Regions from separate parts of the Mesorhizobium sp. WSM4850 genome, predicted to be linked through region 2. Evidence: riboswitches for the same ligand, from Rfam matches in the RefSeq annotation. Region 2 holds a riboswitch; the other holds the start of a gene.
The links. Region 2 has a riboswitch for S-adenosylmethionine ahead of AC0L2Z_RS11305 (O-succinylhomoserine sulfhydrylase). Riboswitches for the same ligand answer to the same signal wherever they lie in the genome.

Region 1 (16,071 bases), on a different contig from region 2:
GTTCCGATCCGCTCACGACTTCGGGTCAACACCGCGGAAGCGGCGATCGATGCCGCGATTGCCGGCATCGGGTTAACGAGGGTGCTTTCCTACCAGATCGCAGCTGCAGTGCGGTCGGGCACCCTCCGCACCATGCTGGAGGCATTCGAGCCGCAGCCATGGCCGGTCAGCCTGGTGCATGCCGGCAATGGCCTGCTGCCGGTGAAACTGCGTGCGTTTCTCGATTTCGCCGCCCCACGCCTGAAGAAACGGCTGGTGCAAGAGACGTGGCAGGCCTGACGAACGGGCCGCGGCTTCATCAAGGCGGATCGATCTCCGGCCATCGCACGGTTTCCTTTTTGCCCGCGCTTGGTGTAACCAACGCACACCTCCTCACCGGGCTCTTCCTGCATGCTTTATGTCCGCTCGCTGGCGTTCAACTTCGTCTTCTACGTCAATCTGATCGTCCAGATGATCCTCTGGACCCCGTACTATTTCCTGTCTCCGCGCCACCGTGCCTGGTTCGTGCCGAAATTCTGGTCACACACCAGCATGTGGCTCTATGACAAGATCGCCGGCACCAAAAGTGAGATCACCGGCCAGGAAAACCTGCCCGAGGGTTCCTTCATCCTGGCGCCGAAGCACCAGTCCTTCTGGGACGCGATCGCCTTTTTCCCGTTCCTGCAGGATCCGATCTACATCCTCAAGCGGGAACTGACCTGGATCCCGTTCTTCGGCTGGTACATCCTGAAAATGCGGATGATCCCGGTCGACCGCGGCAGCCGCTCGAAGGCGCTGAAAGCGGTGGTCGCCGCGACCAGGCAGGAGCTGGCGCGCAATCCCCGCCAGCTGATCATCTATCCCGAGGGCACGCGCCGGGCGCCGGGCGACGAGCCGGCCTATAAATACGGCATCGTCGAGCTCTATACCCAGCTTGGCATTCCGGTGGTGCCGGTCGCCCATGTCGCCGGCCTCTACTGGCCGCGGCGGAAATTCCTGCGCTATCCCGGCACGATCAAGGCCCGCTTCCTGCCGCCGATCCCGGCGGGTTTGGGCAAGCAAGAATTCATGGAACGGCTGATCGGCGAGACGGAAGCCGCCTGCGACCAGCTGCTCATCGAGGCGTCCCAGGCGCCAAACCCGCCGCCAATGCCGCCGACGGCGGTAAAGCGGCTGGGGGGACTTGGCTCCGATACCCCGACCTGACCATCTAAGCTTGCGGCACTGTCCCCTAGCGAATCACAGCCAGCGCCGTGGTCAACACCAGTGTTGCCGCGAACGTCAGATTAATGATCCGCGAGGCCAGCGGCTTGCGCAGGAACCGCGCAAACGCTGCCCCGGCGAGAAGCCACAGGACATGGATGGCGACGATCATCGAAGCGAGGACCGCCAACCTGAGCCCTGCATCGAGCTCACCGGCGGACGACGTGCCGGCAAATACGGCGGCAATCGCCACATAGGCTTTCGGGTTGGCGACGGCCAGAAGAAACCCGCCGAGGAATGTGGGACGCGCCGCCCCGCCGCTACGCACGGCCAGAGGCGGGGCCGTTGCTATCTTGAAGGCGAGGTAGAGGATGTAGGCTGCGGATGCCACTGCCAGGAGCGGTGTGAGCGTCGGCACAGAGGCGAGCATGGTCGTAATGCCCGTCGCCACGACCAAAAGCACGGCGACCGTACCAAGAATGATGCCCGAGGCATAGCGGAGCGAATCGCGCAGGCCGAAGGCGGCGCCGACGGCGGTGACGCTTATCGTCGCCGGCCCCGGACTGCCCATCACAACCGCCGATGCCAGCACAAGCGCGAGCAATTGCTGCCATAGTTCCGGATGGGAAAAGACCTGTTCGGCCATCTGTATACCAGTATCCAGGCGCGATGCCGGCAAGGGTATGGCAGGGCACACCAGGGCGTCTTGAACGATCGTGCAGGGAGCCTTCCGGCGCAGGCCACGCAGGGTTCTTGGCTGCTGTTTGATCAAGCCGCCGCTTCGCGCTGGCGTCTATGCGCTCGCGCTGTCGAGCTCGGCGATATCGTCCGGACTGAGCTCCAATGATGCGGCGCGGACGAGGCTGTCGACCTGGTCCAGCGTCGTGGCGCTGGCGATAGGCGCGGTGACTGCGGGCCGCGCAGTCACCCAGGCGAGCGCCACTTCCGCCGGCTTGGCCGAGTGACGCGCCGACACAGCGTCGAGTGCCGCCAGGACGCGCATGCCGCGCGCATTGAGATAGTTCTTCACGTCGTCGCCACGCGCGCTTTTGCCGAGATCGGCTTCGCTGCGGTACTTGCCACTCAAAAACCCCTTGGCGAGGCTGAAATAGGTGATGACGCCGATATCCTCGGCCATGCACAGATCGCGCAGCGGTCCATCGAAAGAGGCGCGATCGTAGAGATTGTATTCCGGCTGCAGCACCGAATAGCGCGGCAGGCCCCGCAAGCTTGCCACGTCGAGCGCGGCGCGCAACTGGCCGGCATCGAGATTGGAGGCGCCGACGTGGCGGATCTTGCCCTTGTCGAGCAGCTTCTGATAGGCGCCAAGCGTTTCCTCGTAAGGGGTGGCCGGGTCCGGCCAGTGCGACAGATAGAGATCGACGACATCGGTCTGCAGCCGCTTCAGCGACGCATCGATGGCCTTTTCGATATAGGCCGCGGAGAGGTCTTTCCTGCCCTGCCCCATGTCCGACCCGACCTTGGTGATCACCACAACCTTGTCGCGATTGCCGCGGCTTTTCATCCATTTGCCGATGATCGTTTCGGATTCGCCGCCTTTGTTGCCGGGAACCCAGCGCGAATAGGCATCGGCGGTGTCGATGGCGTTGAGGCCGGCGCCGACGAACCGGTCGAGCAGGTCGAAAGAGGTTTTCTCGTCGGCGGTCCAGCCGAAGACGTTGCCACCCAGAACCAGCGGCGCGAGGGACAGGTCGGTTTGACCGAGACGACGTTTCTGCAAGACTGATCTCCATGGGGAATGGAAAGAAGCGGGCGAAAAGCCCCGTGACCGGCTTAACCTATGGCGGGCCGCACCAACGTCAAAGGGCCGGCCGACTTTTCCACCGACCAGCGCTTCACAAAGGCGCGATCCGTTTCGCCACCTCTTCCAGCCAATGGTCGCGGATCCCCAGCGCCTCGAGGTGCTCCAGCGTGCTGGACACGTAGTCCTCATTCTTTCCCGACTGGCCGACGGCGCCGCGAACGACGCTCGCCGCATCGGCCGCATCGAGCGCACCGGCATATTGCTCGTGGGTACGGTCGACGACATAGGCGACAGCCTCGACCGTCTCGCCTCCGTCCGTCTCGCCGCCATTCTCGCCCCAACCCTTGTCGGCCTCACGCGTGCCCCCCTTGTCGAGGCGAATGCTAAGCATGCGCTCAAGATAGACATTGGTGACCAGTTCGCGCTCGCGCAGATAGGTGATGACCTCGTTGCGCAGATCGCCGGGGACGCGGAAAGCCAGCCCGATGCAGGAGCCGCCACGGTCGAGGCCGAGCACCAGGCCGGGCCGTTCGCGCGTGCCGCGATGCACGAAGGAGTAGACGCACAGCGAGCGGCGATAGCCATGGAGGCGGGCCCGCCGCGTCTCGACATGCGCAAATCCCGGCCGCCAGATCAGCGAGCCGTAGCCAAAAACCCAAAAATCGCCCATATCGCCAAGCCTGGTTGCAGCACCGCACTGGAATCGGTGTTTTTTCAATCCGTCTCCGTCTACCCGATCTTGCCGGAAACGACACCTCTGCAACACGCGCCAACGAGAGCCGCAGCATGACGTCAAATGACGAACGCCCGCCGAATTTTCTCCGCCGGCTGTTCTGGCTCGGCGTTTTCATCGTCGTGCTGTTTGGCCTCTACAGCGCCGGCTGGTTCTACCTGGCAGACAAGGTCAAGAGCGAAGCCGGCAAAGCGGTGGCCGAGTTCAACGGCAATGGCATCGAGGCTGACTGCGTCAATCTCACGGTCAGCGGCTACCCCTTAAGCTTCGCCGTTACCTGCGACAGCCTGGCTTATCAGGACGACAGCAGGAACGTCGCCGCCTCGCTCGGCAGCCTCAAGGTAGTCACGCACATCACCCAGATCCTGTCCCCTGGCGCCGACCTGCAGGGGCCGCTCAGGACCGCCGTGCCGGGGATGGCGCCGCTGTGGATCGACTGGGATAATCTGCGAGCGAACGTCAAACTGTCCTGGCCCCTGCCCCGGCGCGTTTCACTGGAGGCAGAGGCTCTGTCAGCCCAGACCGATCCCGCCGATGGCACAGACCCGGTCGAGCTGTTCAGCGCTGGGACAGCGGTCGGAGAATTGCGTCCGAACGGCCAGGACATCGACTATGCCGGGGGTTTTACCGATCTCGAAATCGATCCGGGCGCGATCGATGGCCGCGTGCTGCCGCCGCTCGACGGCAGCGGCGACGTGACGCTGAAGAACGGCGTGGCGCTGATCAAGACACAAACAGAGAGCCTGCGCGGCCAGGCGGTGGATATCGGCAAGCTCGATCTGTCGTCGGGAAGCGCGCGCGTCACCGTTTCCGGGCCGGTCTCGGTCGATGCCGACGGGCTGATCGACGCCGATTTGATGATCAGGCTCAGCGATCCGAAGGCGGTGGCGGAAATCCTCGGCAAAGCCATTCCCGAGCAGAAGAGCCAGATCAAAACCGGCTTTGCCGGGCTGGCGCTGCTTGGCAACGAACCGTCGATGCCGCTCAAGATCGTCAAGGGCAAGGCCTCGCTCGGTTTTATCCCTATGGGCAGCATCAAGCCGGTCGATTAGGCGATGATTGCGAACCTCCAGTTCGGAAAGACCATGGCCAAACAGGAAGATAGATGAACCGCCCGGTGAAGCTCCTGAGTGTTGGCGCGCTGACGCTCGATACGATCCTTCGCGTCGACACGCTTCCGGCGCGTCAGGGCAAGTTCATCGCGTCCGACGGCGTCCAGATCGCCTCGGGCATGGCTTCGAGTGCGGCCTGCGCCGCACGCCGCCTCGGCGCGGAGGTATCGCTGTGGGCGAGCGCGGGAGACGACCTCGTCGGCGATCAGCTGGTCGCAGGCATTGAGGCCGAAGGCGTCGATTGCAGCTTTGTCCGGCGCGTCGCCGGGGCGCGGTCGGCACTGTCGGCCATCCTGGTCGACACGCATGGCGAGCGCATTATTGTTCCGTTCTATGACAAGCTCGCGCAGGCCGACCCCGAAGCGCCCCCCACTGAGGATCTCACCGCATTCGACGCCGTCCTGGTCGACGTGCGCTGGCCGGGCGCGGCAGCTCTGGCCCTGACGGCGGCGCGCGCAAACGGCCGTCCAGCCATACTCGATGCCGACACCGCGCCACGGGCCGTGCTGGAACGGCTGTTTCCGCTCGCCTCGCACATCGTCGCGTCGGAGCCGGCGGCGTTCATCCTCTGCGGCGAGGAGCAAGGCCCGCAGGAGGCCTGTGAAGCGCTGGCCAGACGCACCGATGCATTCGTAGCGGTGACCGGCGGCGCAGCGGGAAGCTGGTGGTTCGACCACTCGGTGGCGTCGGTGCGCCATGTCGCGGCGCCAAGGATCAAGGCAGTGGATACACTTGCCGCCGGCGACGTGTTCCACGGCGCCTTTGCCGTCGGGCTGGCCGAGGCGATGCCGATCGAACGGACATTGCGGTTTGCCAGCACCGCCGCCGCGCTCAAATGCCTGCGCTTCGGCGGCAGGCTGGGCGCGCCGGACAGGGCCGAGACACTGGCGATGATGGCAGCTCACTGGCCGGATTGAGCGCGAGGCGGCCTTCAAATCGGATGGTACCGCCCTCTATCTTTTGCTTGAGCATCGGATTTCACCTAAAACCGGTACGGGTCCGATGCTCTATCCCTTGGCCGGATGCTCGACTGCCTGCCGGCCAAAGTCCGGCACGTCGATGTCCTGGCCGGCCTCGATGATCGAGCGGCGCACGGCGCGGGTGCGGGTGAACAGGTCGAACAGCTTTTCGCCGTCGCCCCAGCGGATCGCCCGCTGCAGCGAGGCCAGATCCTCCGAGAACCGCGCCAGCATTTCGAGGATGGCATCCTTGTTGTGCAGGCAGACGTCCCGCCACATCGTCGGGTCGGAAGCGGCAAGGCGCGTGAAGTCGCGAAAGCCGGAGGCCGAATATTTGATGACCTCGGACTTGGTCACCGACTCCAGGTCGTCGGCGGTGCCGACGATGTTATAGGCGATGATGTGCGGCAGGTGCGAGACGATGGCCAATGTCATGTCGTGATGCTGGGGATCCATCGTATCGATGTTGGAGCCGCAACGGCGCCAGAATTCCGAGAGCTTTTCCAAGGCGGCCGGATCGGTGCCGGGCAACGGCGTGAAGATGCACCAGCGGTTTTCGAACAGTTCGGCAAAGCCGGCGTCCGGACCCGATTTTTCAGTGCCGGCCAGCGGATGGCCGGGAATGAAATGCACGCCGGCAGGCACATGCGGCTGCATCTGCGCGATGACGGACGCCTTGGTCGAGCCGACATCGGTGAGGATGGCGCCCGGCTTCAGCGCCGGCGCGATTTCCTCGGCGACCTCGCCTGAAGAACCGACCGGCACCGAAACGATGACCAGGTCGGCATCGCCGACCGCCTCTTTCGCATCAGTCGTGTAGGAGGAGCCGAGGCCGAGTTGCTTCGCCCGCGCCAGCGTCGTTTCGCTGCGCGTCGAGATGGCGACGTGACCGGCAAGGCCTTCCCGATGGATGACGCGGGCCAGCGACGAGCCGATCAGGCCGATGCCGACCAGCGCGATCTTTTCGAACATCGGTGATGTCATGGTGTTCTAGCTTTTCAGAAATGTCGCGAGGGCGGCGACAACGCCGCGATTGGCCTCTTCGGTGCCGATGCTCATGCGCAGCGCATTTGGGAAGCCGTAACCGGAAACGCGCCGCAATATGTAGCCGCGCGCACAGAGGTAATCGTCCGCGGCTGCCGCAGAATGTTTTTTGTCCTCGGGAAAGTGGATGAGGACGAAATTGCCGACGCTCGGCGTCACCCGCAGTCCGAGCCTGGTCAATTCCTCGCTGACCCAGGTCAGCCAGGTCTCGTTATGCGCCACGCTTCGCTCGACATGGGCGCGGTCGCGGATCGCGGCAATGCCGGCCTCGATTGCCGTCGCGTTGACGTTGAAGGGACCCCGCACCCGGTTGATCGCATCGATGAAATGCATCGGCGCGTACATCCAGCCGATCCGCGCACCGCCAAGGCCGAGCTTGGAGAAGGTGCGGGTCATAACCACGTTTTCCGCACCAGCCACCAGTTCGACGCCGGCTTCATAATCGTTGCGGCGGACATATTCGGCATAGGCTGCATCCAGCACCAGAAGCACGTTTCGAGGCAGGCCAGCATGCAGGCGGCGCACCTCCTGGAACGGCAAATAGGTGCCGGTTGGGTTGTTGGGATTGGCGAGGAAAATGATCCGCGTACGCGGCGTCACCGCAGCGAGGATCGCATCGACGTCGGCGCGCTCCTTGGTTTCCTTGACCGAGACCGGGACAGCACCTGCCGACTGGATGTAGATCTTGTAGACCATGAATCCGTGTTCGGTGATCACAGCCTCGTCGCCCGGCGCGAGATAGGTCTGCGCAAGCAGGCCCAGAATCTCGTCGGAACCATTGGAACAAACTATGTTCGCCGGGTTGAGGCCATGCACCTCGGCGATCGCCTCCCGCAGGCGCCTGGCGGTGCCGTCGGGATATATGTCGAGCTTGGCCGCGACGTCGCGCGCGGCTTCTATTGCTTTCGGCGAGGGGCCGAGCGGGTTCTCGTTCGACGACAATTTGTGGACCTTGGCAACGCCGGCCGGCGCCGTGCTTTTGCCCGGCACATAGGCTTCGATGTCCATGATCCCCGCGCGGGGCGTTGGACGTGCCTGATCCGATACTTGGTTCATATTGCAAAAATCCGTCGAGAACGCTTCCGCTGCTCCAACGCGATGCGAATTTCGGATCCGCCACACTGGAAGCCGCCGCGGAAATACAAGCCGTGGCCTGGAATGTCGAGAGGCGGCAATGATCGGTGCGTGGCTGGCCGTTGACGGCGAGGCGCGCCGGTCCTAGAAGAAGGCGAAATCCCGTGGTGATTTGGCCGGTCGGCTTGCAGCCACGTTAAACAACTCGCTAAAGGGCCGTTTGCATCTTGTAACCGGCTTTGCGAAGGCAATGCCGGTTTTTTTGTTGTCCGCAGCCGGCCGGACAGTCGCATCGACCCGAAAATCTTAATCGACTTTCGGAAAACACGATGGGTTAATGTAAGAGGATGCGATGGTCGCGCTGCGCACGAAAAGAACCAACAACGAGGCCGACGAGCCGTCGAGCCCGGTGTTGCGGTTCGGCGCCGACAAGCCGCTCAAGCTCGATGCCGGCACGCTGCTGTCGCCGTTCCAGATCGCCTACAAGACCTACGGCACGCTCAACGACGCCCGCTCCAACGCCATCCTCGTCTGCCATGCACTGACCGGCGACCAGCATGTCGCCAGCACCAATCCAGTGACCGGCAAGCCGGGCTGGTGGGAAGTGCTGATCGGCCCCGGCAAGATCATCGACACCAGCCGCTTCTTCGTCATTTGCTCGAACGTCATCGGCGGCTGCCTCGGCTCGACCGGCCCCGCCTCGACCAATCCCGCCACCGGCAAGCCGTACGGGCTCGACCTGCCGATCATCACCATCCGCGACATGGTGCGGGCGCAGTTGATGCTGGTCGACCATTTCGGCATCGAAAAACTGTTCTCGGTGCTCGGCGGCTCGATGGGCGGCATGCAGGTGCTGCAATGGGCGTCGAGCTATCCGGAGCGCGTTTTCTCAGCGCTGCCGATCGCCACCGGCGCGCGCCATTCCTCGCAGAACATCGCCTTCCATGAGGTCGGCCGGCAAGCGGTGATGGCCGATCCCGACTGGCATGGCGGCAAGTATTTCGAGCAGGGCAAGCGCCCGGAAAAGGGACTGGCTGTGGCGCGGATGGCCGCTCACATCACCTATCTGTCGGAGGCGGCCCTGCACCGGAAGTTTGGCCGCAACCTGCAGGACCGTGAAGCGCTCACCTTCGGTTTCGACGCCGACTTCCAGATTGAGAGCTATCTGCGCCATCAGGGCATGACCTTCGTAGACCGCTTCGACGCCAACTCCTATCTCTACATGACCCGGGCGATGGACTATTTCGACCTCGCCGCCGATCATGGCGGCCGGCTGGCCGACGCCTTTGCCGGCACCAGGACCCGTTTCTGCCTGGTCTCCTTCACCAGCGACTGGCTGTTCCCGACCGAGGAGAGCCGCTCGGTCGTTCACGCGCTGAACGCGGCCGGCGCCTCGGTGTCCTTCGTCGAGATCGAGACCGATCGCGGCCACGACGCCTTCCTGCTCGACGAGCCGGAGCTGTTCGCCGCCATCAACGGCTTCATCGCGTCGGCGGCCCGCGCCAGGGGGCTCAGCGCATGACCCCCAAAGATTACAGCCTGTTCGAACCGGCATCTTGCGCCAGGCATCAGCGCATGGCCCCGAAAAGTTGCAGACTTTTCGGATCAAGGTCATGCGCCAGTCAAGAGGCACGATCATGAGTGTCAACCACGCCCAGCGCGTCGACCTCGAAGTCGTCGCCGATCTCATCCCGCCGCAGTCGCGGGTGCTGGACGTCGGCTCCGGTGATGGCCTGCTGCTCGAATTGCTGCAGGCAACGAAGCAGGTCGACGGCCGTGGGATGGAACTGTCGCAGCGCGGCGTCAACGAATGCGTGGCACGCGGCCTGTCCGTCATCCAGGGCGACGCCGACAAGGACCTCAAATTCTATCCCGACAAGGGTTTTGATTTCGTCGTCCTGTCGCAGACCTTGCAGGCGACCCGCAACCCGAAGCTGGTGCTCGACGAGTTGCTCAGGATCGGCAAGCACGCCATCGTCTCCTTCCCCAATTTCGGCCACTGGCGGGTTCGCCTTTCGCTGTTCGTCGAAGGGCGGATGCCGGTGACCAAGGACCTGCCCTATTCCTGGTACGACACGCCCAACATCCATTTCTGCACCATCCGCGACTTCGTCAATCTCTGCGAAGAGCTCGGCGCAACGGTGGAAAAGGCAACCGCGCTCGACGCCAATGGCCAGAAAATCGGCCTGTCGATGCCATGGTGGTTCTGGAATTTCTTTGGCCAGCAGGCGGTGTTCCTGCTGAAGCGATAACGGCGACCCGTCGCTTCGGCCAGCCGGCCCGAGTCCGGAGACATCTGGGACTGATCGCCGTTCGTCGAGGTCTAACGATCAAGTTCCGGAAAATACGGATCGGAGAAAAACCGCCGACCGCGCTCGCCTTGCAAACAGTCGACCGGTGCTGCCGCGTCGACCGGGACGGACCCGGGATCGGCCCCGGGACCGGCATTAGGATCGGTAACACCGCTGACCTCGAGGACCAGCTTGCGGCGTATGGCGGTCACGAATTCCGAAGCGGCATAGACCGGCAGCACGAAGGAGCCTGGCCCGCCAGTGACGCACTCGGCATAGTATTGGTCGAGATGGCTGAAGCTGGGCGACGGGCTGATCAGGATCGGCAGGCCATTGATGACGATGCCCTTTGCTATCGCGGCGTCGCGTGTCGTGGCGACGGGCATCCCGATATTGTTGGGGCCATCGCCTGAGATGTCGATGACGCTGCGCGTCGCGTCGAAGGCGGCTCCATCCAAAAGCTTGGCGCCGAAGGCGAGCGCACTGGAAATCGAGGTGCCGCGAAAGCTCCTGAACGGGCGCGCCTCGATCTTGCCGGCGAATACCTCGGCGCTCTCGGCATCGTCGATGACCTGCCAGGCAATGACGGCGTCGTCGCGGACGGTGCCTGCCCATTCGAAATAGGCCAGCGCAATGCGGCCGTTCACGCCCGAACGCACCGCATTGATGAAGTCGGGGTGGCGCAGCGCCTTGACATAGCCGGCGCGCTGCAGGGCGAATTCCTTTTCGTTCATCGAGTGCGAGATGTCGACCGCCAGCACCAGTTCGACGTCCACGGCAATGGTGTCGGCAGGCGCGGCCAAAGGTCCTGCCTGGGCACGGGCAAGGCAGGCAAGCAGGCAGACGCAGGTCGCCCAAAAGCGCGCAGCGGTTTTGGGGTAACGACAAGCATCGAAGCAAAGACTCAAAGCGTGTCGCATGAATCCAACGCCGCAGGCTTCCGAACGATGCCGGCAATCTTTCGCCGCGATCACGGCAAAATAAAGCTTACGGCCGGCTATGCCTCTTGGTGGGCTTTGGCGACGGCCGGGGGTGGTTCGATCGCGCCGGCCCTGACGCGGACTGGCTTGAGAGCCGGTCGCTCGAAATCTTTCACGATCGCCAATGAGCGCGGGAAGAATTCAATATTCTGCTGGCCACGGCCGATATTGAGGATCGCGGCGTCGGCAAGACGCGCCTCCAGCATCGACAGCACCCGCCGCAGCGTCGCGCCGTCGAACGTGTCCAAAGCCTCATCGATGATCACCCATTTCGGCTGCCGCAAGACCAGCCGGGCAAAGGCAAGCAGGCGCTGCTCGTCATCGCTCAATTCGCGCTCCCAGCGCGCCGGCCGGTCGAGCGAGGATGACAGCCGCCCGAGACCGACTTCGGCAAGCACCGCCGAGATCTCGGCGTCGCTGACCGCGGCATCGGCGTGGTCGAGCACCTCGCGCAGCGTGCCGAGCGGGAAATAGGGTTTTCGGGGAACGAAGGCCGGCACCTCTCCGGCCGGCATGCCGATCCGCCCGCTTCCCCACGGCCACAGACCGGCAATGGCGCGGAAGAACAGCGTCTTGCCGGCGCGCGGATCTCCGGTGATCATGACGCGCTCGCCGGCGCGGATCTCGACATGGGGCTCGGCGAGCTTGGTGCATCCATCCCGCGACGCAATTTCGAGCTTGTCGAATGTCAGCCTGCCGTCCGGATTTTCGCCGAACTCGATGCGCCTCTCGCTATGGTGGAGCACATCCGTTTCGGCAAGCGCGATGCGGAAATCGGCGACGCGCATCAGCGTGGCGCGCCAATCGGCGATGCCGCCGATATTGTTGATGAACCAGCGCAACGAGGAATGCACCTGGTTGAAGGCGCCGACAGCCATCATCAGCCCGCCGAAGCTGATGTCACCGGCGAAATAGACCGGCGCGGCGACGAGGATCGGCGCGACGACAGTGATCCAGCCATAGGTGTCGGTCACCCAGGAAAGATTGATCTGGGCGCTGTAGATGCGCCGTATCGCGCCCAGCACCGTGCCGAGGTCGAGCTCAAGCCGCCGTCGCGCGTCGGCCTCGCCGTGCGCAAGCGCGATGGCATCGACATTCTCGTTGACGCGGACCACCGAGGAGCGCAGCTCCGCCTCGCGCGTATAGCGGTCGCTGTTGAAGCGGATGAGCGGCCGTCCGACCAGCCAGCTCAGCCAGGAGGCGGTGCCGGCATAGAGGATTGCGGCCCACACCATGTAGCCCGGAATCGCCAGCGAATAGCCGCCGACATGGAAGACGAAGCCGGAAGACAGCGACCAAAGGACGCCGACGAACGAAACAAGCAGAATGAACGACTGCAATAGCCCTATGCCGAGACCTGTCGAAAGATCGGAGAGATGCCCGGCATCCTGCTGCAGGCGCTGGTCGGGGTTGACGCCGATGGCGCCGGCGTTGGCGAGCCGGAAAGCCCGCGCCGGCCGCATCCATTCACCGATCAGATCGACGGTCAACGCCTCACGCAGTTTCAGCCGGATCGTCTGGTCGAGCCAGGTCTGGCCGACATTGAGCACCACTAGCCCGCCGGCGATGGCGGAAAACACCAGAAGCTGGTGCAGGAAACCCTGCATGTCGCGCCGAGCCAGCGCGTCGTAAAAGGGCTCGTTCCAGCGATTGAGCAGAACCTGCCCGATCGAGGTTGCCACAATGACGGCGACTATGCCGAGGCAGGCCCAGAGCAGTTGTTTGCGGATCGGCGACTTCGCCAGCGCCAGCCTGACTGTCGCCAGCTGGTCGCGCAGGCTGCTAGCTTCGACCGACGCGGCAATCGGCTTGGCGCTGGCCTCGAAATCCGGATGATCAGCCATTGATGAAGACCCTTCGCAAGCGGTGCTGAAACCGGTGAGCAAGTCGACTCAATCGGGTAGCAAACCCGCCCACGACAGATAGGTGGGAAAAAGCGTGATTCCGATCACGAAAACGTCATCGACGGCCCGGCGACGGCGCGTTCCCGGTCGGCGATATCCGGCCGAGCCTTGTGGCGCCATGCGGCGAGAAAACCGGCACGAAGACGCGGCGAGAGGCGCGCTGGACGACCGGCACACCCTGATAGAGCCGCTTCTGCGCCTCGACGACGATGACGCCGGAAAAGATCGGCCAGAACCTGCGGCCGGCGCGCTCCAGCACATTGTGGAACCGCATCATGAAGCGTCGCCGCGATGGCGGGAAGAACAGGGCGTCGGACCAGGCCGCGGGCGTGAAATTCGCTTCGCGCAGCAATTCGGTGAGCTGGCCGCGCGAGAAAGGCCGGCCACTGCCGAACGGCGTATGCTCGAAACGGGCCCAGACACCGCGCCGGTTGGGCACGACGATGACGACGCGGCCTGCGGGCGACAGCACCCGCCAGATTTCGTTCAGCGTCTCGCGCGGGTTCTCGGCATGTTCGAGTGAGTGGACGAGCAGCATGCGGTCGATGGAGGCATCGACCAACGGCAATTCCTCATCGAAGACCAGCGCGGTCGCGGTCGGCCCGGTGGCCGGCCAGACCACCGCGCCTTGTGTCGCCGGCATGAAGGCAAAGACACGTTCGGCATCGGTGCCGAACCGCTCCAGCCACGGCAAGGTGTAGCCGAGGCCGACCAGCCGCTCATTGGGCACGACAGCCCATATCGAGGACAACGCCATGGTGATCGAGCGTTCGGCCAATCGCCCGAGCGTGGTCGAATAAAAGGAGCGAAGGTCGACGATATCGGAATGCATGCGCGGCACGCTATCTTCGATGCTGTCCAAGTTCAACAAAGGCGCCCAGTTCTACAAAGACGGATGACATCCGCGGGCAAGCGCCCTATGTCTGCGGCGACTGCTGCATCGGCCAGAAATCGGTTTCGATTTCGGAAGACACGATGCAGCAGGTAAAAAGTGTCAGAAGCGTCCTTTGTGCGTCCAACTGGACGCGCGGCGCTCTCGTGGAGAGATGCGATGCCGGTTGAAATCGAACAATTCATGTGCCGCAGCGACAATTTCGGCGTGCTGGTGCATGACCCGAAAAGCGGCCAGACCGCGATCATCGACGCGCCCGAGGAGGCGCCGATCCTGGCTGCGATCGAGCGCACCGGCTGGACGCCGACGATGATCCTGACCACCCACCACCATGTCGACCATGTCGAGGCCAATCTGGCGCTGAAGGAGCGCTTCAAGCTGCGCATCGTCGGACCGGAAGCGGAAAAGGCAAAAATCCCCGGCATCGACGAAACCGTCGAGCAGGGTTCGGTCATCCACCTCGGCGAGGAGAGGATCGACGTGATCGCCACGCCCGGCCACACGGCGGGCCATGTCTCCTATCATTTGCCGGCGTCGAAAGTGGCGTTCACCGCCGACACGCTGTTCGCACTCGGCTGCGGCCGGCTGTTCGAATGCAAGCCGCCGGTGATGTACGATTCGTTGAAGAAGCTCGGGGCGCTTCCGGCCGAGACGGTCGTCTATTGCGGCCATGAATACACGCTTTCCAACGCCCGCTTCGCGCTGACCGTCGACCCGACCAATTCGGCATTGAAGGAGCGCGCCGCGAAAATCGAAGCGCTGCGCGCCGACGGCAAGCCGACGCTGCCGACCACGATCGGTGAGGAACTGTCGACCAATCCGTTCCTGCGCTGGCACGATCCGGCAATCCGCAAGCATCTCGGCATGGAGAACGCCTCCGACGCCGAAGTGTTCGCCGAAATACGCAAGCGCAAGGATAATTTCTGAGCACCGTTGATGGTCTGGCATCCATGAAGGTCTGAGGAAAATGACCAGTCCCGCCGAAATCATCGCGGCGCTCGGCCTGAAACCGCATCCGGAAGGCGGCTGGTATGCCGAGACCTTTCGCGATGGCGCGGAAGGCGCTCGCGGCCATTCGACCGCGATCTATTTCCTTTTGGAGCAGGAGCAAGTGTCGGCCTGGCACCGCGTCAAGGACGCCGCCGAGGTCTGGCATTTCTATGCCGGCGCCCCGCTGGCACTGTCGATGCATCGGGAAAACGGGCCGGTGATCGAGCAGGTGCTCGGCACGGCATTGGCGGCGGGCGAGCGGCCGCAGATCGTTGTGCCGGCAGGCTGGTGGCAGTCGGCGCGCAGCCTGGGCGAGTGGACGCTGGCCGGCTGCACCGTGGCGCCGGGCTTCGATTTCGCCGCCTTCGAGCTGGCCGAACCGGGCTGGAGTCCTAGCCCAGCAGGAAACCCATCGTGATCGCCAGCTGGGCGGCATAATACAGCACCCAGACCGCGCGGCGCGTCCAGTCGCGGTGCGGCGAGATGGCGCTCAGCAGGAACTTTTCCGAGGCGAGCAGCCCGTCGGACGCCATGAACAGCACGGCGCCGCCGACGACCCAGAAATTGCTCAGGGTCAGCGCCGAAATGCCCATGGCAAAAATTGTCGCGATATAGACGCTGATGGGAAGGCGCAGGGCGGGGCCGACACGGCGCCAGAGCGCAAAAAGCATGGCGAGCGCCAACACGGCCATTGCCACGGCAATCGCCGCGCGCCACGGCTCGGCCGAGAGCAGCCCGACCCCCTCGCCGGAGCGCAGGAACAGCGCGATGTAAAGCCCATGCGCCACGAGAAAACTGGCCAGCCCGCCGACAAAAGCCTTTTCACCGTCGCGCGACAGCAATGCGTCGCCGATGGCGCTGAGCGCCAGCGCCGCGATGAGCAGCCACGGACCGCCCTGCAGCGATGCCAGCACGGTGAGCATTGCCACGGCCAGCGTCTTGACCGCGGAACGCGCAAGCTTCGGCGGCATGTCGATGGTGAAGGCGTAGATCACCGCGGCGGCTAGCGAAAACAGCAGCGTCGCATTGGCGTCGGCGTCGATGCCGCCGGGAAACGGCATCACGCCCCTGCCTCGCTCGCAGCCCTCTTGCGCAAGAACAGCGATTTCGCCGCAAGCGCTGCGCCGCCGGTGATCAGCACGCAG
Region 2 (16,071 bases):
GATGAGTGCCATTTCAAAGGCATCCACGACAGCGAGCGCCGCGGCATCGTCATCATCCACCAGGAACTCGCGCTGGTGCCGATGCTGTCGATCGCCGAAAACATCTTCCTCGGCAACGAACACGCCAGCTACGGCATCATCGACTGGAATTCCAACGAGACGCGCACCAGCGCTCTGCTCAAGAAGGTGGGCCTCAAGGAAGACCCCAAGACGCTGATTACCAATATCGGCGTCGGCAAGCAGCAACTGGTCGAGATCGCCAAAGCGCTCAGCAAGGAAGTGCAGTTGCTGATCCTCGACGAGCCGACGGCGAGCCTGTCCGAAAAGGACAGCCAGGCGCTGCTCGACCTGCTGCTCGAATTCAAGCGGCAGGGCATCACCTCGATCCTGATCTCGCACAAGCTCAACGAAATCAACCGGGTCGCCGACAAGGTCACGATCATCCGCGACGGGCGGACGATCGAGACGCTGCCCAAGAAGGACATCTCGGAAGACCGCATCATCACCTCGATGGTCGGCCGCTCGCTGGACGACCGCTATCCGTCGCGCGAGCCTGACATCGGTGAGGTCGTGCTCCAGGTGAAGAACTGGTCGGTCTATCATCCGATCCATGCCGAGCGGCAAGTGATCAAGGGTATCGATATCGACGTCCGCAAGGGCGAGGTGGTAGGTATCGCCGGGCTGATGGGCGCCGGACGCACCGAATTCGCGATGAGCCTGTTCGGCCGCTCCTATGGCCGCCGCATCACCGGCGAGGTGCTGCTTAAGGGCAAGCCCATCGATGTCTCCTCTGTCAGCAGGGCAGTCGAACACGGCATTGCTTACGTCACCGAAGACCGCAAGACCTACGGTCTCAATCTGATCGATCATATCAAGCACAACATCACGCTGGCCAATCTTCCCGGCGTGTCGCGCCACAGCGTGATCGACGACATGCGCGAGCTCGCCGTCGCCAACGACTACAAGGCCAAGACCAACATCCGCTCGTCCAGCGTTTATCAGATGACCGGCAATCTATCGGGCGGCAATCAACAGAAGGTGGTGCTGTCGAAATGGCTGTTCGCCAATCCGGAGGTGCTGATCCTCGACGAGCCGACGCGCGGCATCGACGTTGGCGCCAAGTATGAAATCTACACGATCATCGCGCGGCTCGCCTCGGAGGGTAAGGCGATCATCGTCATCTCGTCCGAGATGCCCGAACTGCTCGGCATCACCGACCGTATCTATGTCATGAACGAAGGACGTATCGTCGGCGAAATGGCGGCGAGTGATGCCAGCCAGGAAAAGATCATGCGCGCCATCGTTCGCGGAGAAGGAAAAGCATCATGAGCACCGAAAGCGGTCCCGTCCCGAAAAGCGGCGTCGCCGAAGATGTGCAGCAAGGGCCGCGCATCGCTGTCTCGGCGCTGGTCACCAACCTGCGCGAATACGGCCTGATCCTGGCGCTTATCGCCATCATGGTGTTCTTCCAGTACACGACGTCCGGAACGCTGTTCAAGCCGGTGAACTTGAGCAACCTGGTGCAGCAGAACAGCTTCATCATCGTGATGGCGCTGGGCATGCTTCTGGTGATCGTCTCCGGCCATATCGATCTCAGCGTCGGCTCCGTCGCCGGTTTCATCGGCGCGCTGGCGGCGATGATGATGGTCATCTGGCCTCTCGGCCCTTTCAGCAATCCGCTGGTGGTGTCGATCATCTGCCTGATCGTCGGGGGTGCAATCGGCGCGGCACAAGGCTACTGGATTGCCTATCACCGAATACCGAGCTTCATCGTCACGCTGGCGGGGATGCTGATCTTCCGCGGCATCTGCCAGGCGCTGCTGGGTGGGGGGTCTTCCGTGGGGCCGCTTCCGGTCGGCTTCAAGGCGCTCAGTTCCGGCTTCATTCCCGACGTGATCGGCTCATTGACGCTGATACCGCCGGTGGTGAACGCCGCCGGCAAGACAATCGTCGGCAGCGGCCTGACGCTGCACATGACGACGATCGTGCTCGGCATCGTCGCCGTGGTCGCCTATGCTTATTTCGGGCTCAGGGCACGGCGCAGCCGCGAGCGGCATGGCTACGAAGCCGAGCCCTTCTCGCTGTTCGTCGTCAAGACCTTGGTGACCAGCGCCCTGGCGCTGTTCCTGGTCTACCAATTCGCCACCTACAGGGGTCTGCCAATCGTTCTCGTGGTGATGGGCGTGCTGATCGCGCTGTTCGTGTTCGTCACCAAACGCATGACGGTCGGCCGCCGCATCTACGCAATGGGCGGCAATGCCAAGGCGGCGCAGCTATCGGGTATCAAGACCGAGCGGCTGACCCTGATGGTGTTCATCAATATGGGCGTGCTCTCGGCGCTCGGCGGGCTGATTATTGCGGCGCGCCTTGGCCAGGCGGTGCCGGCGGCCGGCCTCGGCAGCGAGCTCGACGTCATCGCCGCCGTGTTCATCGGCGGCGCTTCGGCGATGGGCGGCGTCGGTCAGGTTGTTGGCGCGGTGGTCGGCGGTTTCATCATGGGCGTCATGAACAACGGCATGTCGATCATGGGCGTCAATGTCGATTGGCAGCAGGTGGTCAAAGGCCTGGTGCTGCTCGGCGCCGTGGTCTTCGACGTCTACAACAAGAACAAGGCTTGAGGGAACTCATGCATGTCGCCAAACGTGTGCAGCGTGTTGGGACAACGGCATGCATGAAAGCAAGGATTAAAGTGGGCCGCTTTTCAAAGGCGGCGCGCTTTTAGGAGGCACGGGTCACATCGCGGCGCTGCCGGGCGGCGCAAGGAAGTCCCCCAGGGGACCGGGCCCGCGAGCAATCCGGACGAAGAATTTCACCCGTGGCGCGGACACCGTCCGAGCTGCGCCAGGAAAAGCTTGCCAGACCGGCAGGCCGGCCAAGGCAATTGAGAGAGGGTACGTCATGCTGATTTCCCAGATCCTCGACGAGGCGGAGACCATCCGCGTCGTCGCCCGCAACGGCGGCAAGACCAGAATCATCAACGGCGCCCGCAGCGTCTATTCGCTGGCAATGGAGGCCGCGCGCACTGGCACCGGGCTCGTCGCCCTCATCGAGCGCAAGGGTTTTGGTGAAGCGGTCGACCTCGATGCCGCCTACAAGAAGGGGCGGCTGCTGTCGCCGATCAACCATCCCGACCCGGCGCATCTCCACCTCACCGGCACCGGGCTGACACATCTCGGCTCCGCCGCGACCCGCGATTCCATGCACAAGAAGCTCAGCAGCGACGGCGAGAAGCAGCTCACCGATTCCATGAAGATGTTCCGCATGGGGCTGGAGGGCGGCAAGCCGGCCAAGGGCCAGACCGGCGTGCAGCCGGAATGGTTCTACAAGGGCAACGGCACCATGGCAGTGGCGCCCGGTGCGGCACTTCTGTCGCCCGCCTTCGCCGAGGATGCCGGCGAAGAGCCGGAAGTCGCCGGCATCTATATCATCGGCGACGACGGCGTCCCGTTCCGCGTCGGCTTCACGCTGTCAAATGAGTTTTCCGATCACGTCACCGAGCGCGTGAACTATCTTTTCCTCGCGCATTCCAAGCTGCGCAACGCTTCGTTCGGGCCGGAAATCCTGATCGGCGAGCTGCCGTCCGACGTCAGGGGTTCATCGCGCATCCTCCGCGACGGCCAGGTGCTGTGGGAAAAGCCTTTCCTGTCGGGCGAGGCGAACATGTCACACACCATCGCCAATCTCGAACATCACCACTTCAAATATTCGGCCTTCCGCCAGCCGGGCGACGTGCATGTGCACATGTTCGGCACCGCGACACTGTCCTTCGCCGACGGCGTCAGGACCGAGGCCGGCGACGTCTTCGAGATCGAGGCCAAGGATTTTGGCCTGCCGCTGCGCAACCCGCTTGAAATCGAGCAGCCGGTGAAGGTGGCGGTCAAGGCGCTTTGACGGCGTGATCTCCCCCCTTGAGGGGGAGATGTCGCCGAGGGCGACAGAGGGGTCGTCTCGCGTGGAGCGCCAGCCCCCTGCGTCTGCGATAAAGAGAGCCGGGCCCGGCCGGACCGACCCCCTCTGGCCTGCCGGCCATCTCCCCCTCAAGGGGGAGATTGGCAGCTTCGACCTCTCAATAAATATCGAAGTCGAAATATTTGGCCTGGATCTTCTTGTAGGTGCCGTCTGCGACGATCGCGTCGATTGCGGCGTTGAGCTTTTCGCGCAGCGCATTGTCTTCCTGGCGCACGGCGATACCGGCTTCGGTCTCCGTGCCCTTGACGTCGCCGACCATCTTGCAGCAGTCGTCGCTCGACTTCTTCATCCAGTCCATCAGCACGAATTTGTCTGAAAGGACGGCATCGAGACGGCCGTTCATCAGGTCGGCGACCGCCTCCTCCTGGGTTGGATAGAGCTTCGCCTCGGCGCCGGCCTTGCCATAGACATCCTGGGCATAGTCGGCCTGGGTGGTCGAAGCCTGGGCGCCGACTGTCTTGCCGGCGAGTGCCGCCGGTTCGGTCGAGGCAATATCGCTGTCCTTCAAGGCCACCAGCGAAAGCGGCGTCGTATAGTATTTGTTGGTGAAGGAGACCTGCTTCTTGCGCTCCTCGGTAATGCTCATGGACGCGATGATGGCGTCGAACTTTTTGGCCTGGAGCGCCGGGATCATGCCGTCCCAGTCCTGCGTGACAAGTTCGCATTCGACCTTCATCTGAGCGCAAAGCGCATTGGTGATGTCGATGTCGAAGCCGACGAGCTTGCCATCCGCGGTGATGGTGTTGAACGGCGGATAGGCGCCTTCAGTGGCGATCTTCAACTTTTCCTGTGCTTGCGCCGACAGCGACCCGGCTGACATCGCCAGCATGACGGCTGTTGCTGCCGATGCGATCCATCTTGAAATCTGCATTTTCTGTTCCCCTTGTTCCAACCGTATTGACGGCTAAGACAGCCAAGCACGACCCGTAAGGTCAGGCAAGCATGGTCTGATCATAGCGGGCGATCAGCGCGCGGCGCGAAAATGCTTGGACAGTTTCAGGCCCTGCGCCTGATAGTTCGAGCCGAGATCTGTGCCGTAGAGCGCCTGCGGCCGCTTCAGCATGTGCTCGTAGACCAGCCGTCCGACGATCTGGCCGTGATCGAGGATGAACGGCACTTCGTGGCTGCGCACTTCGAGCACGGCCCGGCTGCCGGTGCCGCCCGAGGCCGAATGGCCGAAACCCGGATCGAAGAAACCGGCATAGTGGACGCGGAATTCGCCGACCAGCGGATCGAAGGGCGTCATCTCGGCGGCATAGAGCGGCGGCACATGCACCGCTTCCTGGCTGACGAGGATATAAAATTCGTCCGGGTCGAGCACCAGTTCGCCGGCACCGCTCTTGTAGAGCGGGTCCCAGAAATCGACGACATCCTGCGCGGCGCGCTTGTCGACATCGACCAGGCCGGTGTGGTGCTTGCCGCGGTAGCCGACCAGCCCGTCCTTGTCACCATCGAGGTCGATCGACAGTGCGATGCCGCCGCCGGAAATGTTCGGCGGCTCGGTGGCGACGAGCGTCTCGGCACGGTGCAATTCGTGCAGCTCGCTTTCCGACAAAAGCGCGTTGCCGGTGCGGAACCGGATCTGCGACAGCCGCGAGCCGGTGCGGACGACGATCGGAAAGGTGCGCGGGCTGACTTCGAGATAGAGCGGGCCGTTGTAGCCGGCAGCGATCTTGTCGAACTCGTGGCCGCGATCGGTCATCACGCGGGTGAAGATGTCGAGCCGCCCGGTCGAGCTTTTTGGGTTGGCCGAGGCGGAAATGTTTGCCGGAAGCGCCAGGCTCTCGAGCAGCGGCACGATATAGACGCAGCCCGTCTCCAGCACCGCACCATCGGTGAGATTGATTTCGTGCAGCTTCAGGCGGTCGAGTTTTTCAGCAACCCTGTGGTTGGGGCCGGGCAGGAAGGAGGCGCGCACCCGCCAGGCCTTGTCGCCAAGCCTGAGGTCCAGGCTGGCCGGCTGGACCTGGTCGGCGTCGAGCGCGCGCGGCGACTTCAGCGCGCCCGACTGGTACAGCGCGGAAATATCCTGATCCGGAAGAATGCCTGTCTGCCGCAAAGTCTGGCTCCGCTCGAAGGCCGGGCGTGGTCTCGTCTTGTCGCAGGTTCTTGCCGTGGAACCCGCTGGTACAAACCTCTTAATCATGCCGGCAATTGACGCAAGCGCGGTGCAGGTCTAAAGGATCGTTATCCCGTGGTGATTTGGCCGGTCGGCTTGCAGCCACGTTAAACAAGTCGCTAAAGGACCGTCGGGCCGAAAGGCCGTACGACCGGTTGCGACTTTCGCGGCCGGTTTTTTTGTGTTTGGACCATTTTTTGTGTTTGGAACAAGGTGATGACGAGCAAAACGCGCAACTGGAAGCCTCAGACCGCCCTCGTGCATGCAGGAACGCTGCGTTCCGGCTTCGGCGAAACCTCCGAGGCGATGTATCTCACGCAAGGCTATGTCTACGACACGGCGCAGGCGGCGGAAGCCCGCTTCAAGGGCGAGGAACCGGGCTTCATCTATTCGCGCTATGCCAATCCGACGGTCGACATGTTCGAGAAGCGCATGTGTGCGCTGGAAGGTGCCGAAGATGCCCGCGCCACCGCATCCGGCATGGCGGCGGTGACGGCGGCGTTGCTGTGCAGCGCCCGGGCCGGCGACCACATCGTGGCGGCGCGCGCGCTGTTCGGCTCCTGCCGCTGGGTCGTCGAGACGCTGGCGCCGAAATACGGCATCGAGGCGACGCTGGTCGACGGCACCGACATCGCCAATTGGGAAAAGGCGGTCAGGCCCAACACCAAGTTGTTCTTCCTTGAAAGCCCGACCAATCCAACGCTGGAGGTCGTCGACATCGCAGCCGTAGCCTCGCTTGCCGATTCGATCGGCGCGCGGCTGATCGTCGACAACGTCTTTGCCACGCCCTTGCAGCAGAAGCCGTTGCAGCTCGGCGCCCATATCGTCGTCTATTCGGCGACCAAGCACATCGACGGCCAGGGACGCTGCCTCGGCGGCATCATCCTGTCGGACAAGAAGTGGATCGACGAGAATTTGCACGACTACTTCCGCCACACCGGTCCCAGCCTCTCGCCCTTCAATGCCTGGACGCTGCTGAAGGGGCTGGAGACGCTGCCGCTGCGCGTTCGCCAGCAGACGGAAAGTGCCGGCCGGATCGCTGACTTCCTCGCCGAGCGATCGGAAATTGTCCGCGTCATCTATCCCGGCCGCGCCGATCACCCGCAGGCGGCGATCGTCAAGAAGCAGATGTCGGGCGGCTCGACGCTGATCTGCCTCGACGTCAAGGGGGGCAAGCAGGCGGCCTTCGCCTTCCAGAACGCGCTCGATGTCGTGCTGATCTCCAACAATCTCGGTGACGCCAAGAGCCTGATCACCCATCCGGCGACGACGACACACAAGAATCTGAGCGACGAGGCGCGGGCCGAACTTGGCATCGGGCCAGGCACGCTCAGGCTGTCCGTCGGACTGGAGGACACTGACGACTTGCTCGAAGACATCGAGCAGGCCTTAGCCGCCAGATAGGGATACGCGCCGAACTGCTGCGCTCTGATCTGCAAAGCGGCGCGGTCAGGCGCCCGACGGCGACTCTTCCAATTCCGCAACGGCGCTGGTTTGGATGGTCATCGTGTTGCCGCGCCAGTCGACGGCACCGCTGAGCCAGCCGCGCACCCAGATGGCGGGAAGCATCACGTCCCGCGCAACCATCGCCGGGATCATGCGCAGCGACAGGTGCCAGCCCTTGGCCGAGGCGAGAGCGCATTCCGGCAGATAGGCGACTATCAGCACGGCGACGGCGGTAGCCGGCAGGCTGAAACCGGCGCCTGCTGCCGCAACCAGCGCCAGCACCAGCGGCGGCGCCGCTCCGATCAGGATCTCGGGCGCGAAGAACAGTGGGAATGTGACGCGACGCAGGCGTGCCCAGCGGGCCTGGCGCGACCAGATTTCGCCAAATGTGCGCAAGCCGAGCGGCTGCTCGAACGGCGAGGCAACGAGATTGACGCGCAGTCCGAGCCCGTTGACAAGCTTGGTCGCAGCGGCATCCTCGGCAATCTCCGCAGCAAGCGCACGGATGCCGCCATTGGCGTCGAGCAATGGCTTGTTCCACAGCATGCTCTTGCCCTGGGCAAAACCGAGGCCGAGCGCCTCGCCGGTATATTGCCAGCGCGCCTGCAGCGTATTGAGGAAAGCGCATTCGACCTCCGCCCAGATCCCGTCCGGCCGCGAGCCGATCGGCGTCGAGCAGACGAGGCCGGTGTCCTGCCGCCATGCCGTCATCAGATGCTGGACATAGTCCCTCCGCATCAGGACGTTGGAATCGGCAAGGACGACCCAGTGGTGGCGCGCGGCCTCCCAGCCCTTCACGCAATTGTTGAGTTTCGGATTGCCGCTGATGCGGTCGTCGCCGACGAGCAGCCGGGCCGGCACGGCCGGAAAGCGGGCGATCGCATCGGTGATCCGCCCGACCACCGGGTCGTCGGCATGGGCGACGCAGAAGATGAGCTCATAGTGCGGCCAGTCGAGCGAGAAGGCGCGCTCGAGCGTCTCCTCGGTAAACGGCTCGACGCCGCGCGACGGCACGACGATCGACACCGGCGGCGCCTTGGCGGCTGGCGGCGTGATCCTGCCAGGCCGCTTCAGCTTCAACGAAGCGAGCAGGATGCTGGCGAGATTGACAACAAGCAGAACTATGGAAAGCAAGGCGGCTGTGACTGTCAATTCCATCAATATCTGGTCGCTCCAGAAAAAACCGGCCGCATGAAGCCGTTTTCAACAGTTCGACAGAATGCTGAGTCGCCCGGCCCTGCACACCATCCCCGGCCCTGCACACCATCATTGTCACGTGTCACTTAAATGACATTGTTGTTCGGCACCTGCGCTTAACAAATTCGGGCAACGATGGCAGACACCGAGGCGACGCACCCCGTTGACCGAACTGCGGAGAGGGTCGAATGTTCCGTCTGCATAGTGTGGAGTGATTTATGTACAGCGCCCTCACGCGCGACATCGAAGTGCAGGTCAGGCCGTTCTATCTGGAAGATCGCTCCGACCCTTCGGAGAACCGCTATGTCTGGGGCTACCAGGTGACCATCGACAACCAGTCGGATGAATTCGTGCAGCTTCTGTCGCGCTACTGGCAGATCACCGACGGCACCGGCCGGGTCGAGGAGGTGCGCGGCGCCGGCGTTGTCGGCGACCAGCCTGAACTCAATCCAGGCGACAGTTATCAGTATACGTCTGGCTGCCCACTCTCGACGCCATCCGGCATCATGGTCGGCCACTACACGATGCGCAACAAGCGGGGCGAAACGTTCGACGTCGCCATCCCCGCCTTTTCGCTCGACCTGCCGGGCACGCGGCGGACGGTGAACTGAGAGAGATAGATGGCCGGAAGGTCGTGCTGCCCCTCATCCGCCTGCCGGCACCTTCTCCCCGTATAGTGAACGGGGAAAAGGGAACCCATCTATCTATCAACTGGACAACCTGTCGCAACGCTGGCGCCCCCTCTCCCCGTTCTTCACGGGGAGACGGTAAGGGTGAGGGGCAGCGCCAACGCTTCGTCGGTGATTTCAATTCTATTGAGCCGCAGCAAATTCCGCCGGGTCGAAGTCATATTGCTTCGAGCAGAATTCGCAGGCGACGTGAATGCCGCCATCCTCGGTGCTGTCCCTGATCTCGTCGGCGGAGAAGCCTCCGAGAATGCCGCGGATCTTCTCCCTGGAGCATGAGCACTGGTCGGCTACCGGCACGCCGCCGAAGACGCGCACGCCGTGCTCGTGGAACAGCCGGTAAAGCAACCGCTCGGCGCCGATCGTCGGGTCGATCAGTTCCGTCGGCTCGATGGTGCCAAGCAACGCGAGCAGTTCCTGCCAGGAATTGTCGGCCGGATCATGGATCTCCTCGCGCGGATCGCCGTCGCCACCCGGAAGGTCGGGCACGCGCATGCGTTCGGGCGATTGCGGCAGGAACTGCGCCAGGATGCCGCCGGCGCGCCATTGCTCGCGGGCACCGCCGATGCCGGGCGTCAACAGCTTGGCCACCGAAAGCCTGAGATCGGTCGGGATCTGCTCCGACTGCCGGAAATAGGTGCGCGCGGCCTCCTCGAGCGTCTCGCCGTCGAGCTGGACGATGCCCTGATAGCGCTGCGTGTGGGCGCCCTGGTCGATGGTCAGCGCCAGGACACCGCTGCCAAGCAGCGTCCGCTGCGAGGTCTCGCCGGCAGACGTCAGTGCCTCCAGCCGGTCGGCGTCGAAGCGGGCATAGGCACGCAGCGCATGCGGCGTGGAAAAATCCGCCACCAGCATGTCGACCGGCCCGTCGGTGCGGGTCTGCAGGATGAACTTGCCTTCGAATTTGAGCGAGGTGCCGAGCAGCACCGTCAGCACGCAAGCTTCCGCCAGCAGGCGGGCGACCGGCTCGGGATAGTCATGCCGACCGAGGATCGCGTCGAGCATCGGCCCGAGCTGGACGGTACGGCCGCGCACGTCGAGCGGGCCGACCTCGAAAGGCACGACATGATCGTCGCCGGCGTAGCCGAATTCGCCGAGTTTGGGTTGATGTTCAGCCAATTGACGGGTTTCCAACATGACAAAGCTCCGGGGCGCGGCGATGCCGCCCTCCGGGGCGCATGCGTCGAAACGCGCTCGATTTGCGTGATGCGCCTGAGATAGGCATCACGCACTCCCGGATCAAGGCGGCCGGGATAACGGCGGCCCGGATCACGGTGACCCGGATCAAGCGCCGAGGCACCAGGCCAAAACCGCCTTCTGCGCGTGGAGCCGGTTCTCGGCCTCGTCGAACACCACCGAATGCGGGCCGTCCATGACTTCGTCGGTGACCTCCTCGCCGCGATGCGCCGGCAGGCAGTGCATGAACAAGGCGTCGGACTTTGCCTTCGCCATCAGTGCCGCATTGACCTGATAGGGTGAGAAGACATTGTGGCCGCGAGCACGGTGCTCCTGGCCCATCGACACCCAGCAATCGGTAACGACACAGTCGGCCTCGTGGACGGCCTCCTCGGGCGAGCGGGTGAAGTTCAACTTGCCGCCATGCGCCCTCGACCAGTCGACATGCTTCTGCGCCGGCTCGCTGCCTTCCGGCACGGCGACGTTGAGGTTGAAGCGGAACCGCGCCGAGGCCTCCAGCAGTGAATGCAGCACGTTGTTGCCGTCGCCGGTCCAGGCGATGGTCTTGCCGGCGACCGGGCCGCGATGCTCCTCGAAGGTCATGATGTCGGCCATCAGCTGGCAGGGATGGGTATCGTCGGTCAGCCCGTTGATGACGGGGACGGTGGCGTTCTCGGTCAGTTCCAGCAGCCGGTCATGCGATGTGGTGCGGATCATGATCGCGTCGACATAGCGCGACAGCACCTTGGCCGTGTCGGCGATGGTTTCGGAGCGGCCGAGTTGCATCTCGGCGCCGGTCAGCATGATGGTCTCGCCGCCGAGCTGACGCATGCCGACGTCGAAGGACACGCGCGTGCGCGTCGACGGCTTGTCGAAGATCATCGCCAGCACCTTGCCTTCAAGCGGTTTTGTCCGCTCGCCAGCCTTGAGCCTTGCCTTTCGCACGACGGCATCGTCCAGCATAAGGCGCAGATCGCCCTCGGAAACGGCGGAAAGATCGGTGAAATGGCGAAGGCTCATGTGGGTCTTCCGACTGTTATTTCGCCGCAGCCGCGGCGATGGCGTCCGACAGGCCCCGGGCGCCGGCGCGGATGCGGTCGAGCGCCGCATGGATCTCGGCGTCGGTGACGGTGAGCGGCGGCAGCAGGCGAAGAACGTTGTCGCCGGCAGGAACCGCCAGCAGATGCTGGTCGCGCAATGCCATGTTCACCTTGGTGTTGGGCGCGGCGCATTTCAGGCCGAGCATCAGGCCGCTGCCTCTGATGTCTTCGATGACATCGGGAAATTCGTCGGCGACGCCCGCCAGCCCCTGCTTCAGCAGCAACGCCTTGCGCTGCACATCCTCCAGAAAACCGTCTGCCAGCACGACGTCGAGCACGGCGTTGCCGACCGCCATCGCCAGCGGATTGCCGCCGAAAGTGGTGCCGTGCACGCCGGCGGTCATGCCGACGGCGGCCTCGTCGGTGGCAAGGCAGGCGCCCACCGGGAAGCCGCCGCCGATGCCCTTGGCGACGGCCATGATGTCGGGCGTGACGCCAGCCCATTCATGCGCGAACAGTTTTCCAGTGCGGCCGATGCCGCACTGGACCTCGTCGAAGATCAGCAGCAGATCATGCTGTTCGCAGAGCTGCCTCAACCGCTTCAGCGACTGTGTCGGCACCGGGCGAATACCGCCCTCGCCCTGCACCGGCTCGATCAGGATCGCGGCGGTCTCTGATGTGATCGCCTTTTCGACGGCCTCGATGTCGTCGAAACCGACCTGGTCGAAACCTTCGACCTTGGGGCCGAAACCTTCCAGGTATTTGTACTGGCCGCCGGCGGCGATGGTCGCCAGCGTGCGGCCATGAAAAGCGCCTTCGAAGGTGACGATGCGAAAGCGCTCGGGATGGCCCTTGACGAAATGGTAGCGCCGCGCCGTCTTGATGGCGCATTCCAGCGCCTCGGCGCCGGAATTGGTGAAGAACACCTTGTCGGCGAAGGTTGCGTCGGCCAGCCGCTCGCCCAGACGGCTCTGCCCCGGAATCTCGTAGAGGTTGGAGACATGCCAGAGCTTGGCCGCCTGCTCGGTGAGTGCCGAGACCAGATGCGGATGGCTGTGGCCCAGCGAATTCACGGCAACGCCGCCGCCAAAATCGAGATATCGCTCGCCCTTGTCGGTGACCAGCCAGGTGCCTTCCCCATGGTCGAAGGCCAGGGGCGCGCGGGTAAAGGTCTCGAAAAGCGCCGAACCGCTCATTATATGCGTCTCCGGAACCGGAAAATCAAAAAGCCGCCAAAGCGGCGGCCTGTGCGGCTTATCGTGTTTTTCGGCCATGAAGTCAACGAAAACGTCGCGCAAGGACGCGCGGCAAGCTTTCCAGCGAGACGCCGGCTCATCAGCGACCGGGCAAGTTGGGGAAAACCGAAAAAACCGATTCGTGTTGGCCCTCGGACTCTTGTCACCGAGTCAGCGCATAAGGTACTTATAGGTCGAGAAATAACTAGATTTCGTGCGGCGGACCTAATCACCCGATATATGTGGTGTCTGCCCGGCGGAAGCCGGATCGTGGAAGGATTCCGATCGCCGCACATTTCAGCAGGAGCGCGGTCTCATGAATTGGACTGACGAGCGGGTCGAACTTCTTAGAAAATTGTGGTCGGAGGGGCTGAGCGCCAGCCAGATCGCCGCACAGCTTGGGGGTGTCAGCCGCAATGCCGTCATCGGCAAGGTGCATCGGCTGAAACTGTCGGGCCGCGGACGCGCGACTGCCACGCCGGCACGCCAGAAGAAAAGCGTGCAGGGATCGAGCGTGCAGAAATCGGTGTCGCGGGCCGCGAGCACTGCGCGGCATATCACCACGTCGATCGGCGCGACCGCGCTGCAGGCGCAATTCGACGCCGTACCGGTGACGCGTCATTATGTCCGTCCGGTCGAGAACGTCGTCGTGCCGATCTCGCGGCATCTGCAGCTCGTCGAATTGACCGAGCGGACATGCAAATGGCCGAATGGCGATCCGCTTTCGGAGGAGTTCCATTTCTGCGGCAACGACGCGGCCGAAACCGGACCCTATTGCAAGTATCACGCCCGCGTTGCGTTTCAGCCCGCTTCGGAGCGGCGGCGCAGTAGGTAGGGGAGTAAGGGAGTGAGGGGGTACGGCAGTATATATGGGGTGAACTGCAAAAGACTGCGCTCGTGAGGCGCCATCTTTCCCTACTGCTCTACTGCTCTACTGCCCTACTCTTCACAGCCAGCCGCTCTTGCGGAAGCGCCAGTAGAGAACCGAGCAGACCAAAATAATCGCTCCCAGAACGACCGGATAGCCATATTCCATCCTAAGTTCCGGCATGTCGTTGAAGTTCATGCCGTAGATGCCTGCGAGCGCCGTCGGCACCGCCAGGATTGCAGCCCATGAGGCGAGCTTCTTGGTGATCGCCGTTTCCTGGCTCTGGCCAACCAGGAGGCTCGCCTCGAAGGCAAATGCGAGCACCTCCCGCAAGCTGTCGATCTTCTCCTGGACGGTGCGGATGTGGTCGGTGACGTCGCGGAACAGCGGGTGCATGGCCACATGGATCTGCGGCAGGTCGGCGCTGGTCAACCGGCGGCAGACTTCCACCAGCGGCAGCGCGGCGTTGCGCAGGCGCAAGAGATCGCGGCGCAGCATGTAGAGCCGCTCTATGTCGGAGCCGGTCATCGGCTTCAGCAGAACCCTGTCCTCGATCGCCTCGACCTCGTCCTCGATCTGCTCGAGCACCGGCATGTAGTTGTCGACGATGAAATCGAGAATGGCATAGAGGACGAAATCCTCGCCTTTGGCTAGCGAATGCGGGCAGCTTTCCCAATGCTGGCGAACGGCGGCATAAGAAGTCGACGGACCGTGCCTGACGCTGACGATGTAGCCGGCGCCGACGAACAGATGCGTCTCGCCGAAGGTGACGCGCCTGTCGATCAGTTGAGCCGTGCGGGCAACGATGAACAACGCATCGCCATATTGCTCGATCTTCGGCCGCTGATGCGGATGCTCGGCGTCCTCGATCGCCAGATCGTGCAGGTGGAATTGCGCCTGGACACGAAGCAACAGGTCGCGGTCCGGCTCCAGCAAGCCGATCCAGACGACATGACCTGGCTTCTTGGCCCATTCGCCGGCTTCCTCGATCGGAATGTCGGCGACACGCCGGCCGGCGGTATAGACGCTGGAAGCGACGATGGCCGATGTCGGCGGGGCCGGCGTCAGGTTCCGAACGGTTTCCATCGCTACCTCCTGGAGGCATGGCCTCGGGTCAGGATCAGGAACGTTCGGTAAAGCTTAGCCTAAATCAGCAATGGGTTCGAGAGGCAGCCGCTCACTTCGCCGGTAGCGTTGCGGGAAGCACAATCTTGTCTGTCTTGTCGCCCTTCGGCCGCTCGGCCGGCATCTGGTCGCCGGTGACGATGTAGTAGATCGTCTCGGCGATATTGGTGGCGTGGTCGCCGATCCGCTCGATGTTCTTGGCGCAGAACAGCAGGTGCGTGCAGGGCGTGATGTTGCGCGGATCTTCCATCATGTAGGTCAGCAACTCGCGAAACAGCGAGGTGTACACGGCGTCGATCTGATCGTCGCGGTCACGCACGAAGCCGATCTTTTCCACCGAGCGCGACGCGTAGACGTCGAGCACTTCCTTGAGCTGCGTCAACGCCAGGTCCGCCAAAGCCTCGATGCCGCGGAACAGGCTGGTCGGCTGGCGCCCTTCTATGACGGCAACCACGCGCTTGGCGACATTCTTGCCGAGGTCGCCGACCCGCTCGAGATCCGCCGAGATGCGGATCGCGCCGACGATCTCGCGCAAATCCGTCGCCATCGGCTGGCGCTTGGCGATGATGATGATCGCCTTGTCGTCGATCTCGCGCTGCCCCTGGTCCAGAACGGCATCGTCGCGGATGACCTTCTGGGCAAGGCCAGGGTCGGCGTTGACCAAGGCCGCAATCGCCTGTTCGACCATGCGTTCGGCATGCCCGCCCATCGCGGCAATGCGCTTCGACAGATATTTCAGCTCCTCGTCATAGGCGCTGACGATGTGCACGGACTGCATGGAGATGCCTTCCCGGGTCTTCTGGTCCGAGTCGTTCCTCGAATCCCCGCTGATACGCTAGCCGGATGACAGAAAAAAGAAAGCGATAGAGCGACGTGCGTCCACTAGGCCACAGAGTAGGCTCTAAAGTCCTGTATCCACGCATCGGGTGGTCCTAAAGTCTTCCGGTACTCGGGCCGGCGCGTGCTTAGATAGTGAGGTGTCAGTGCACCGGCAAATGCACCGTGAAAGCTGCGCCGTTGCCGACCTCCGACTTGATCGACAGCCTGGCGTTGTGGCGCGTCAGGATATGCTTGACGATGGAAAGGCCAAGGCCGGTGCCCTTCTGGGTCCGGCTGTTTTCGACATCGACGCGGTAGAAACGTTCGGTGATGCGCGGGATGTGCTCCTCGGGAATGCCGGGGCCAAAGTCCCGGATGGTGATGTCGATGC

Region 1: it holds a riboswitch for S-adenosylmethionine, as region 2 does, so the genes downstream of both, metX (homoserine O-acetyltransferase MetX) here and AC0L2Z_RS11305 (O-succinylhomoserine sulfhydrylase) in region 2, are expected to answer to the same signal.

What each region holds. Positions count from the first base shown of each region.
Region 1 covers NZ_JBVVPV010000035.1:41,402-57,472, forward strand. Annotated here, with positions in the region: gene AC0L2Z_RS25880 (LysR family transcriptional regulator) at 1-279, shown strand, start outside; gene AC0L2Z_RS25885 (lysophospholipid acyltransferase family protein) at 391-1,185, shown strand; gene AC0L2Z_RS25890 (LysE family translocator) at 1,211-1,828, opposite strand; gene AC0L2Z_RS25895 (aldo/keto reductase) at 1,976-2,923, opposite strand; gene AC0L2Z_RS25900 (gamma-glutamylcyclotransferase) at 3,039-3,617, opposite strand; gene AC0L2Z_RS25905 (DUF2125 domain-containing protein) at 3,734-4,732, shown strand; gene AC0L2Z_RS25910 (sugar kinase) at 4,786-5,709, shown strand; gene AC0L2Z_RS25915 (prephenate/arogenate dehydrogenase family protein) at 5,800-6,735, opposite strand; gene hisC (histidinol-phosphate transaminase) at 6,742-7,851, opposite strand; SAM riboswitch at 8,024-8,101, shown strand; gene metX (homoserine O-acetyltransferase MetX) at 8,222-9,391, shown strand; gene metW (methionine biosynthesis protein MetW) at 9,507-10,121, shown strand; gene AC0L2Z_RS25935 (DUF1194 domain-containing protein) at 10,193-10,963, opposite strand; gene AC0L2Z_RS25940 (ABC transporter ATP-binding protein/permease) at 11,158-12,984, opposite strand; gene AC0L2Z_RS25945 (class I SAM-dependent methyltransferase) at 13,100-13,876, opposite strand; gene gloB (hydroxyacylglutathione hydrolase) at 14,096-14,863, shown strand; gene AC0L2Z_RS25955 (cupin domain-containing protein) at 14,904-15,344, shown strand; gene AC0L2Z_RS25960 (lysoplasmalogenase family protein) at 15,319-15,987, opposite strand; gene yddG (aromatic amino acid exporter YddG) at 15,987-16,071, opposite strand, start outside.
Region 2 covers NZ_JBVVPV010000008.1:76,478-92,548, reverse strand. Annotated here, with positions in the region: gene mmsA (multiple monosaccharide ABC transporter ATP-binding protein) at 1-1,329, shown strand, start outside; gene mmsB (multiple monosaccharide ABC transporter permease) at 1,326-2,618, shown strand; gene araD1 (AraD1 family protein) at 2,899-3,891, shown strand; gene AC0L2Z_RS11315 (ABC transporter substrate-binding protein) at 4,067-4,840, opposite strand; gene AC0L2Z_RS11310 (2'-deoxycytidine 5'-triphosphate deaminase) at 4,934-6,028, opposite strand; SAM riboswitch at 6,154-6,231, shown strand; gene AC0L2Z_RS11305 (O-succinylhomoserine sulfhydrylase) at 6,305-7,492, shown strand; gene AC0L2Z_RS11300 (ceramide glucosyltransferase) at 7,538-8,692, opposite strand; gene apaG (Co2+/Mg2+ efflux protein ApaG) at 8,950-9,342, shown strand; gene AC0L2Z_RS11290 (Hsp33 family molecular chaperone) at 9,544-10,554, opposite strand; gene argF (ornithine carbamoyltransferase) at 10,702-11,613, opposite strand; gene AC0L2Z_RS11280 (aspartate aminotransferase family protein) at 11,630-12,829, opposite strand; gene AC0L2Z_RS11275 (GcrA family cell cycle regulator) at 13,185-13,703, shown strand; gene AC0L2Z_RS11270 (magnesium and cobalt transport protein CorA) at 13,815-14,822, opposite strand; gene phoU (phosphate signaling complex protein PhoU) at 14,914-15,639, opposite strand; gene AC0L2Z_RS11260 (sensor histidine kinase) at 15,842-16,071, opposite strand, start outside.